DNA from 2 places in the Terracoccus luteus genome. Region 2 is predicted to be linked to the other one. Evidence: predicted binding sites of a transcription regulator. Region 2 holds the regulator's gene; the other holds the start of a gene.
The links. Region 2 encodes LexA, which represses DNA repair genes until DNA is damaged. Its sites were predicted from a motif close to TCGAACANNTGTTCGA; they were not measured.

Region 1: a site for LexA is predicted at 2,999-3,014, ahead of recA (recombinase RecA). Genes of this name have one in related genera too.

The regions. Positions count from the first base shown of each region.
Region 1 is NZ_RBXT01000001.1:1,152,120-1,157,606, reverse strand. It holds gene DFJ68_RS05310 (YceI family protein) at 1-619, shown strand, start outside; gene DFJ68_RS18440 (regulatory protein RecX) at 821-1,432, opposite strand; gene recA (recombinase RecA) at 1,762-2,802, opposite strand; gene DFJ68_RS05295 (O-acetyl-ADP-ribose deacetylase) at 3,037-3,579, opposite strand; gene DFJ68_RS18665 (DUF3046 domain-containing protein) at 3,576-3,827, opposite strand; gene DFJ68_RS05285 (DUF3352 domain-containing protein) at 4,123-5,487, shown strand, end outside.
Region 2 is NZ_RBXT01000001.1:536,126-541,612, reverse strand. It holds gene DFJ68_RS02610 (alpha/beta hydrolase) at 226-1,923, opposite strand; gene DFJ68_RS02605 (hypothetical protein) at 1,920-2,255, opposite strand; gene DFJ68_RS02600 (LysM peptidoglycan-binding domain-containing protein) at 2,544-2,999, opposite strand; gene lexA (transcriptional repressor LexA) at 3,288-4,016, shown strand; gene DFJ68_RS02590 (Sir2 family NAD-dependent protein deacetylase) at 4,157-5,134, opposite strand; gene DFJ68_RS02585 (LysR family transcriptional regulator) at 5,179-5,487, shown strand, end outside.

The DNA of each region.
Region 1 (5,487 bases), 620 kb from region 2:
GTTCAGCAAGCGCGAGTCGGAGACGACGGAGAACATCGCCGAGAGCTCGGTCGCGGTGTCCGACATCAGCGGCGACTACGTCCTCGACCCCAGCCACACCACCATCGGCTTCACCGCCCGCCACGCGATGGTCACCAAGGTCCGCGGCCACTTCTCGCAGTTCGAGGGGACCGCCCACGTCGACACGACCAACCCGGCGAACAGCTCGGTCAAGGTCGTCATCGAGGCCGCGAGCGTCACGACCGGCAACGAGCAGCGCGACGGCCACCTTCGCACGCCCGACTTCTTCGACATCGAGAACTACCCGCAGCTCACCTTCGTCTCCACCGACGTCGAGCGCGACGGCTCCGAGTGGAACATCACCGGCGACCTCACCATCAACGGCGTCACCAAGTCCGTCACCGTCCCCTTCGAGGAGACCGGCTCGGCCAAGGACCCCTTCGGCAACCAGCGCGTCGGGTTCGAGGGCGCCCTCACCATCGACCGCACCGAGTGGAACCTCAAGTTCAACGCGGCCCTGGAAACCGGCGGCGTCCTCGTGAGCGAGAAGGTCAAGCTCGAGTTCGACATCTCCGCCATCGCGCAGGAGTCCCCGGCCGCCCCGTCGGTCGACGTCTGAGCCACCCACCGCGTCCGCCGAGGACGCCCGCGCGTGCACCACGACTGACGAGCGACTGACGAGCGCCAGACACGTGTGACACGTGACTGACACCGGTCGCGCCACCGCACGCAGCGACACACACGCCGAGGGGCGGGGACCGGAAGGTCCCCGCCCCTCGGCGTGTCCCCATCCGTCCCGGGACCCGAACCGTCAGGTCCGTCAGTCGCGCTGGTGCTCAGGGGGCTCGTCGACGGCGCGACGCACGACGGCCCAGGCGACGTCACCCGAGTAGCCCTTGCGGGCGAGCATCCCCGCGAGCCGGCGGGCCTGCACCTCCGGCGCCAGACCGTGCAGCGAGCGCAGCCGTCGCGCGACGAGCTCCTCCGCCCGGGTCCGCTCGTCGTCGGTGTCCACCTGTTCGAGGGCCTCGTCGGCGAGGTCGCGGTCGACGCCCTTCTCGCGCAGCTCGTGCGCGATGGCCCGGCGGGCCAGGCCCTTGCCGGCGTGACGTGAGCGGACGAGCATCTCGGCGTACGCGCCGTCGTCGACGAGGCCGACCTCGGTGAGCCGGTCGAGCACCCGGGCCGCCACGTCGTCGTCGCAGCCGCGCTGGCTCAGCTTCTTCTCGAGCTGGGCCCGGCTGCGCGGGGCCATGCTCAGCTGCCGCAACGCGATGCTGCGGGCGACCGACTCCGGGTCGGCGTCGTCCGGGCCGGCCTGAGGGTCGTCCGGTGGTGCCGACCGCTCCCCGCGGCCCCGACGGCGACGCCGCCCGTCCGGGCCGGTCTCGACTCCGCCGGACGTGTCCGGCGTGTCCGAGGCGTCGGCCACGCCGTCCAGCCCGGAGCTCGCCTCGTCGGCGGCACCCGCCCCCCCGGACCGACCGGCGCGTCCACCCTGGCCCCGACGACCCGACCCGCCGGGTCGGCTCGTGCTGCCGGTCCGGCCGGCACCGGCGGACCCGCTCGACCAGCCGGACCCGCCGGAGGCGCCGTCACCCGATCGGGACCGGGTCGCGGCCACCCCCTCGGCCTCGGCGAGGGCGGCGGCCGCCCGGGCCAACCGCTCCTCGACCGAACCCGACGCGGTTCCGGACAGCGACGGCCCGCCGGGCCGGTGCTCGCCCGGCCCGCCACCCCTCACGCGGCGCTCCCCGGCGATCAGAAGTCGACGGGCACGTCCGCAGCCGCCGGCTGGTCGACGCGCGGCCCGACGCCGAGCTTCTCCTTGACCTTCTTCTCGATCTCGTCGGCGAGGTCGGGGTTGTCCTTGAGGAAGTTGCGGGCGTTCTCCTTGCCCTGACCCAGCTGGTCGCCCTCGTAGGTGTACCAGGCGCCGGCCTTGCGGACGAAGCCGTGCTCGACCCCCATGTCGATGAGGCCGCCCTCACGGGAGATGCCCTGCCCGTAGAGGATGTCGAACTCCGCCTGCTTGAACGGCGGCGACACCTTGTTCTTGACCACCTTGACGCGGGTGCGGTTGCCGACGGCGTCGGTGCCGTCCTTGAGGGTCTCGATGCGGCGCACGTCGAGGCGCACCGAGGCGTAGAACTTCAGCGCCTTGCCACCGGTCGTCGTCTCGGGCGAGCCGAACATGACGCCGATCTTCTCGCGCAGCTGGTTGATGAAGATCGCGGTCGTACCGGTGTTGTTGAGCGCGCCGGTCAGCTTGCGCAGTGCCTGGCTCATGAGGCGGGCCTGGAGGCCGACGTGGCTGTCACCCATCTCGCCCTCGATCTCGGCGCGCGGGACGAGCGCCGCGACCGAGTCGATGACGATGATGGCGAGCGCACCCGAGCGGATGAGCATGTCGGCGATCTCGAGCGCCTGCTCACCGGTGTCGGGCTGCGACACGAGCAGAGCGTCGGTGTCGACACCGAGCTTCTTCGCGTAATCGGGGTCGAGGGCGTGCTCAGCGTCGATGAAGGCGGCGATGCCGCCGGCCTTCTGCGCGTTGGCGACCGCGTGCAGCGCCACCGTCGTCTTGCCCGAGGACTCGGGGCCGTACACCTCGACGACGCGGCCGCGGGGCAGCCCGCCGATGCCGAGGGCGACGTCGAGGGCGATCGAGCCGGTGGGGATCACCTCGATCGGGGCCCGCACGTCGTCGCCGAGGCGCATCACCGCGCCCTTTCCGTAGCTCTTCTCGATCTGCCCCATCACCGTGGCGAGGGCCTTGTCCTTGTCGGGAAGCGTTGCCATGTCGGCCACCTGTCTGCCGTCTGCGAGTCGGTCGTCTACCTTCGACCCGACCTCACGCAGGTGACGGCTCGTCGTGAGTCGTGCACTGGGGTGCGCTGTCGGGTCAGACGTTAGGTGGGACCGCCGACATCGGGTTGCTCCACGAGACGGCCTGTGGACGATGCGGTCGGTGGCGGACCACCTGTGGAGAACACTACCGAACAGATGTTCGACACCGACACGACACGCCGCGGGTCAGCCGCGCAGTGACTCCAGCTCCCGGGCGAACGCCTCGTGCACCTCGTCACCGAAAAGCCAGAACCGCACCGCCTGCACGTCGTCCGGCCCGGCGTCGCGCAACCGGTCGGCCACCGTGCCCAACGCGACCGCGGCTGCCCGGTCCACCGGGTAGCCGTACACGCCGCACGACACCGCCGGGAAGGCCAGCACCCGGCATCCGACCTCGGCGGCCACCGCGAGCGAACGCCGGTGGCACGAGGCCAGCAGCTCGGGCTCGCCGGACGTCCCGCCGCGCCACACCGGCCCGACCGTGTGCACGACGTGGCGCACGGCGAGCCGGCCCGCACCCGTGACCTTGGCGTCGCCCGTCTCGCAGCCGCCGAGGCGACGGCACTCCTCCAGCAGCTGCGGACCGGCCGCGCGGTGGATCGCCCCGTCGACGCCACCCCCGCCGAGCAGCGACGAGTTCGCCGCGTTGACGATGGCGTCGGCCTCCGTCTCCGTCGTGATGTCGCCGCGCAGCAACGTGATGGCGGCCGCGCCGGGGTGGCCGCTCACCGTCGTCCCTCGTGGCCGCCGGGCGCGCCAGGGGCCGGGCGCACGTCGCGTCCGAGCCGGCGCGCCTCTGGCACGTCGAGGTCGTCGCACAGGGCGGCCCACACCTCGCGCGGCGGGACACCGGCCTCGATCGCCTGCGCAGGAGTGCGGTCATCGAGGGCACCGAGCACGTGGTCGCGGGCCAGGGTGCCGGCGTAGGCGGGGCCGAAGACGTCGTCCATGAGGGTCCAGAAGTGGCTGAGGCGCACCCGCCCAGTCTGCACCGCGCCCAACGGTGACGACGCAGCGCACTCGGGCGACCGTCGGGTAGGAGGGTTGACCGAAGCGGTGGACGTGACCCCACGAGAGCGCGACCCGGGCCGCCGACACCCCAGTCGGATGCCGTCCGGCGCGCCCGTCGACGGAGGGAACCGGGCCGTCGGGGCGGGCGTCGCACGGACGCTGCGGCCCCGGTCCCCGTCACACCCGACGGGTAGCATCGACCGCAGCGTGAGCAGGCGGCCCGCCCGTCTGCGGACGCCCACGACCAGGGGAGAAGAACCGATGACCGAGCAGCACCCGGGCGCGACGCCCGAACCCAGCACCGACCCGGCCCCGCAGCCGCCGCAGGCCGCGACGACGCCCTCGTACCGCTACCCCACCGCGGCCGGCCCCACCGCCGGCGGCCCGACCGCCGGCGCCCAGGGCGTCGGGTTCGGCGACGACACCGCTCCGGCCGCCGGCAGCCGGCGGCGTCCGGCCTTCATCGCCGCCGGTGTCGCGGCCGCCCTCGTCGTCGGCGGGGCGGGCGCGTTCGCCGCCTCGCAGCTGAGCGGCGGCGGCGCCCAGCCGGCCGACGTCCTGCCCGGCGACGCCTTTGCCTACGTCCGCCTCGACGTCGACCCCTCCGCGGCCCAGAAGGTCTCGGCCGTGCGCTTCCTCGGCAAGCTGCCCCAGGTGCGCGACACCCTCGGCTCCGGCGACCCGCGCCAGAAGGTGTGGGAGGCCATCACCGCCGACGCGAAGAGCGACTGCGTCTCCCGCTTCTCCTACAGCGGCGACATCGAGCCGTGGCTCGGTGACCGCGTCGGCCTCGCCGTGCGGCCCGGTGGCACCACCGGCAAGCCGAACGTCGCCGTGGCCGTGCAGGTCAGCGACGAGGGCAAGGCCCAGGACGTCCTCACCCGCCTGCTCGCGTGCGACGGCGCCGACGAGACCGACCTGCGCCTGCGCGACGGCTACGCCATCGTCACCCCCAAGGGCCAGGGCGACGCGACCCTGGCGGCCGTCGACCGCGGACGCCTCGCCGCCGACCCCGAGTTCAGCGACGACATGTCGGCCCTCGGCGAGCAGGGCGTGGCCTCGGCCTGGTTCGACACCGCCCCCGCCGCCAAGGAGCTCGAGTCGTCCCGGGGCTCCGGCCGCAGCACGAGCGACCTCGGCGGTCTGGGCGATCTCGGCGGCCTCGGCAACGGCTCGGCCATGATGTCGGGCCTGTCCGGTCTGGCCGGCGCCAAGGGCGCCGCCAGCGGCCGTGTCGCCGTCGCGATGCGCTTCGACCCCTCGTACGTCGAGGTGGCCGGCATCACCCGCGGCGTGACGGCGATCCCCGGGTACACCCCGGCGCCCGGCGACGGCACCCAGCTGGCGAACCTTCCCGACGACACGCTCGCCGCCGTGCACGTGTCCGGTGCGGGCGACGCGCTCAAGGCCGCGTGGCCGCAGATCGAGAAGATGATCGACGGCTCCGGCGACGGCGCCGACCGGCTCGCCGCCGTCGAGCAGCAGCTCGGGGTGACCCTGCCCGACGACGCGCAGGTGCTGCTCGGCCGGTCGCTGACGGTCTCCGTGCCCGACCAGCAGCTCGGCGACGGCGTCCCCTCGATCGGCGCCAAGATCGTCTCCACCGACGCCAACCGGGCCGACCAG
Region 2 (5,487 bases):
GACCCGCAAGGGCCGCGGTGGCGTCGCCCCGCCCCCTGGTGGCCCCCACGCCGCTGACGTGCGCAAACACCCTCTCCGGATGCCGGACGGTCGCCTCCGCGCGTCGGTGCGGCCGGGCGTGTCGCACCTGCTCAGACCACCGGACGGGGCCACCGACGCCACATGTTGGGGTGGCCGGCGACCCGGCATCCCGCATCTGGCGTCGACCGGCCGGCCGGGCGGAGGTCACGGCAGGTCGCGGGGCTGGGGCTGGAAGGGGTCGGCATCGCTCCAGCGCGGGTGACGTCGGCGCTCCCTGGGCCCGGCGACGACGACGCGGTCTCGCCTCCCGGCGGCGACGGCGGCGATGTTTCGCTCGCTCGTCGTGCCCGCCGTCAGGTACTGGGAGTGACCGGTCGAGGCCGTGGTCGTGACGGGGCGTCCGTTGGTCGAGCCGACCGTCGTCTTGAGGGCGGCCGCGGAGAGCCAGGCGATGCCGGCGACGTCGGTGGGGTCGGTGCCGAGGACGGCCGTCATCTGGGTGGCCACGCCGTCACGCGCGGCTGCCAGCACGTTGAGGCCTCCCGGGCGCAGACCGGTCTGCGCGACGTCGGTGAACGGCACCCCCGGGGAGCCGAAGACGACGGCGTCGTCGAGCGTGTGCGGCTGCAGGAGCGCCGTCCCCGTGACGACCGAGCCGTACGAGTGCCCGAGCACGGTCTGGTGGACGGGGTCGTCACGTGCCGCGGTCATGCCCGCCGAGAAGGCGGCGAGCTCGTCGGCCGACTCCCGCGCCCGGACGGGCGAGAGGACGGTCCCCCGGGTGTCGGTGAGGTCGCGCCAGCGGGGGGCGTCGTAGCCGATCCAGGTGACGACGGCCAGGGCGCCGTTGCCCGTTCCCGCCTGCAAGCGCAGGCGGACGGCGGTGTCGTCGAGGCGCAGCGCGTCGCCCCGCACCGAGGTCGCGAGCCCGCCGACGAGCGTCGCGACGTGCGGGTCGCCGTCGACGTCTCCGACGGCGAGGACGGCCCTGACCCGCCCGTACGGGGCCTGCACGAGCAGCAGGCGGCGACGTTCCCCGCCCAACGCCCGGCCCAGGACGGTGCGGACGGTGAGCAAGTCGTCGAGGGCCTCCTGCGCCTCCTGCCGACCGTCGACGTCCCACCACGACACGGCCTGCAGGCGCGCCCGTTGCTCGGCCTCGAGCCGCGACAGGAGCACGAGGTTGGCCTCGTGCCGGGCCCAGGCGGGGACGCCGTCTCGGGGGCCGACCCACTCGGGATGGAGGCGGACTGCATCCTCGCGCTGCGACCAGGTCAGCGACCGCCACCAGGCCGCCGCCCGGAAGGCGTCCTGCGCGCCCGTGACCGCCGCGACCGGCGGCGGCGGTGCGGGTGGCGAGGTGGTGGTCAGCCACGCCGCCAGCGAGCGACCCGACGCCGCGGACGTCAGAGCGCGGGACAGGGCTCGGTCGGCCGTGTCGGCGACGTCGACGGCCCGGCGCACCAGCGCGTCGACCTCGGCGGTCACCACCGCGTCGAGCCGGGCCCGGTGGGCGGCGACCACCGGGTCGGCGGCCGCCGGCGTCGGCGGTGGGGGCACGTAGCGGCCCGCCTGCGTGAGGCGGCCCCCGACCTGGGCGCAGCGGTCGTCGGCCCGGCGGACGAGGTCGCGCGCCGACCTCAGGCTCGGCACCGCCGCCGCGAGGGCCTGGGCGCTCGCGCCGAGACGGCCGGCGAGGGCCGTGACGTGCGCAGTGGCCTCGACATACCGACGAGCCGCCTCGTCGGCGGCGGGACCTCGCCAGGTGTGGCGGGCGGCCCGCCGCCAGACGAGGGCCGCCGCGACCTCGACGAGACGGGCCCGCTGACGCTCGAGGTCGGCGCCGGCCTGCTCGACCGCCTCGACGCCGAGCCGCCCCACCGCCGCGGCGTCCCAGGTCATGAGGCCTGCGTCACGGGCGGCGCCGTCCCGTCGGAGGCACCCCCCAACGGTCCGGTCAGGAGCGCCGCCGTGGACCCCTCGACGGCGTCGTAGCCGGAGCCGGCGCACGAGAGATGGGTGCCCAGCCGGGTCAGCGCGTACCGGGCCGACGCCAGCTCGTCGGCCCATGTTGCGGCCACGCCCGGGACCGCCCGGGCGGTCGTGCCCGCCGGGATCGCCCGGGTGACGACGGCCCAGACGCCGCTGAGGTCGACCGCTCGGAGGGCTCCGCTCGTCTCGCCGAGCCCGGCCGCCTCGGCCCGGAGGTCACCGGGCTCCACTTCGTACCGCATCGCTCCTTCTCCCTGCCCCCGTGGCGAGGGTAGGGCGACCGACGACACCGACGTCGGCAGCCGTCCACAGGCGTGACGACGGACAAAGACGGCAGCGGAGGACGACAGGGGCGGACGACGGGAGGACGCCGCACCCCGGTGGCGAGGTGCGGCGTCCGGGTGCGGTCGGCGGGGTCGAGGCGCCGAATGCACCAGCCGCAGGACGAGGTCGTGCGGCGGTCTGAGGCCCCGCGCCCGGTGGGCTCGCGGGACGGGTCGGGGACCGGTCAGGGACGACTCGAGGACAGGTCAGGGCGTGGGCACGAGCAGCTGCTGACCGGCGCTGACCTGGTCGCTCGCGAGGGAGTTCTGCAGCTGGAGCGCGACGACGCCGTCACGGACGGCCAGGTCGGGCAGCTCACGCGCGGCGATCTGCGAGAGCGTCTCACCGGACCTGACGATGACCGGACGGGACTCGCCACCGGCCGACGCCAGCTGGCCGGCCAGCCCGACGCTCAGGGCGATGACGACGGCGAGGGTCCCGGTGACGAGGACGAGGCGCCCGAGCCGGGTGATGCGCAGCACCGGCCGCGCGCGGCGGACCCGCCCCAGGGCGTCGGCCCCGGTGGGCAGTGAGACGAGCCGAGGCCGGCCGGGGCGGCCGTACGCCGGGTGGGTCGGGTCGGCGGACGGGTGTGCGGCGCCGACGGCGCGGGCCGGGGTGACGGGGCTCGGGTCGGCGAAGCTCAGGACGGTGGCGCCCATGGTGTCCTCCTCGTTCCGGCCCCCGGTGAGGAGGTCGGCCTGGTCGGTCGGTTCGGTCGAGAGCGGTGTCCGCGCGCCCTGTGGATCGTCGGGACACGTGTTCGATAGAACGTCTGTACGATTTCTAGCACGGTGGCCCGACAAAGTCGAGACACGCCTCGAACGGATGTTTGGCATGTGTGTTCGAACCTCGTACGCTGCTCTCACATCACCAACCACACCAGTCACCACTGACAGTGGGTCCCGAGAGGGCCTCTCGCAGCGGCGCAGACCGACGAAGGGGACACCATGGCTGACGTGACCGAGCTGCCCGACCGCGACCGGGGTGACGGCCTCACGGTGCGTCAGCGTCGGGTGCTCGAGGTGATCCGCAACTCCGTCGACCGTCGCGGGTATCCGCCGAGCATGCGCGAGATCGGCGAGGCCGTGGGCCTGGCCAGTCCCTCGAGCGTCTCCCACCAGCTGGCGGCCCTCGAGCGCAAGGGCTTCCTGCGCCGCGACCCCAACCGCCCCCGGGCCATCGAGGTCGTCTCCCCCGACGCCTCCGCCGCCCGCCACCCGGCCTCGGGTTCGCCGGGCGCGCCGCTGCCGAGCGTGGACGGGGCGGGCGCCGACGACACCGGCTCGGGTGACGCGCGTCCGCAGGCGACGTACGTCCCGGTGCTCGGTCGCATCGCGGCCGGCACGCCGATCCTCGCCGACGAGGTCGTCGACGACGTCTTCCCGCTCCCCCGCCAGCTCGTCGGCGAGGGCTCGCTCTTCCTGCTCAAGGTGGTCGGCGACTCGATGGTCGACGCGGCCATCTGCGACGGTGACTGGGTCGTCGTGCACCAGCAGCAGACGGCCGAGAACGGTGACATCGTGGCGGCGCTGCTCGACAACGAGGCGACGGTCAAGACGTTCAAGCGCAAGGACGGCCACGTCTGGCTGCTGCCGCACAACCCCGACTTCTCACCGATCGACGGTGACGACGCGACCATCCTCGGCAAGGTGACGGCGGTCCTGCGCCGGGTCTGACCGGGAACGCACGACCAGGGCATGACCGAGGGCACGATCGTGGTCTGACCGAGCACCGACCGAGCACCGACCGAGCACCGACCGAGAGCTCCACCGACGCAGACGCCCGCCCGACCTCCCGTCGGGCGGGCGTCCGTGCGTCAGGGCTCGACGTGCAGGGCCTCGACGAGCGCGTCGAGGGTGTCACCGAGGGGCGCGTGCAGCCGGAGGCTGGCCTCCGCGTCGCCGCGCGTCGCCGACCGGGTGACGATGGCGACCGGCACCCCCTCGCGGTGGGCCCGGCGCACGAAGCGGTAGCCACTCATCACGGCGAGCGACGACCCGAGCACGAGCAACGCCCGCGCCTGCTCGACGAGGGAGAAGCACCGCTCGACGACCTCGCGGGGCACGGACTCGCCGAAGAAGACGACGTCCGGCTTGACCGTGTCGTGCCCGCACACGAGGCAGCGCGGCGGGTGGAAGGTCTCGACGAGGTCGTCGGCCAGGACGATGTCGCCGTCGGGGCGCACCTGCTCACCCCACTGCGACCCGACCGCCTCCGCCGCCGCGGCGAAACGGTCCATGAAGCCGGGGTTGCCCTGGGTCATCCGCTCGTGCAGGCCGATGCGCGAGGTGACCTCGCCGCAGGTCAGGCACACCGCCCGGTCCAGCGAGCCGTGCAGCTCGATGACGTCCCGGGCGCCCGCGGCCTGGTGCAGTCCGTCGACGTTCTGGGTGATCACCGGGCCGACGAAGCCGGCCCGCTGCAGCTGGGTGACCCGACGGTGACCGGTGTTCGGTGCCGCGGCGTTGAACCGCTGCCACCCGATGTAGCTGCGGGCCCAGTACCGACGCCGCGCCTCGCTCGACCCGGCGAACTCGCCGTACGTCATGGGCTCGACCCGGCGCGTGCCGTCGGGGCCGCGGTAGTCGGGGATGCCGGACTCCGTGGACAGGCCGGCGCCGGAGAGGACGACGACCCCACCGCCGCTGACGAGGTCGACGAGGTCGTCGAAGGTGCCGAGGTCGCTCACCTCGAGGGGCAGCGTGCGGGACGTGGCCAGTCGGGTGGCGCCACGCGCGGGGATGCCGGGCGGTTGCGTCACCGTCCCAGCGTACGTTCTCGTGCGTCTCACCATGACGTCCGCGACCGGCATCCATAAGTGGTTGTTATGATCGGGGCATGATCGACGCTGCCGGCCTCCGGGTCATGAAGGCCATCGCCGACGAGGGCAGCTTCACGAGCGCCGCCAACGCCCTCGGGTTCACCCAGCCGGCGATCTCGCAGATGGTGCGCCGGCTCGAGCAGCGCACCGGCACGGTGCTCGTCGAGCGCTACGGCCGGCAGGTGCGCCTCACGGAGGCCGGTCGGGTGCTCGCCCGCCACGCCGTCGGGGTGCTCGCGGCCCTCGACGCCGCCGAGGAGGAGATCACCGCCATCGCCGGGCTGCGCGCCGGTCGGGTGCGGCTGCAGGCCTTCCCGAGCTCGTCG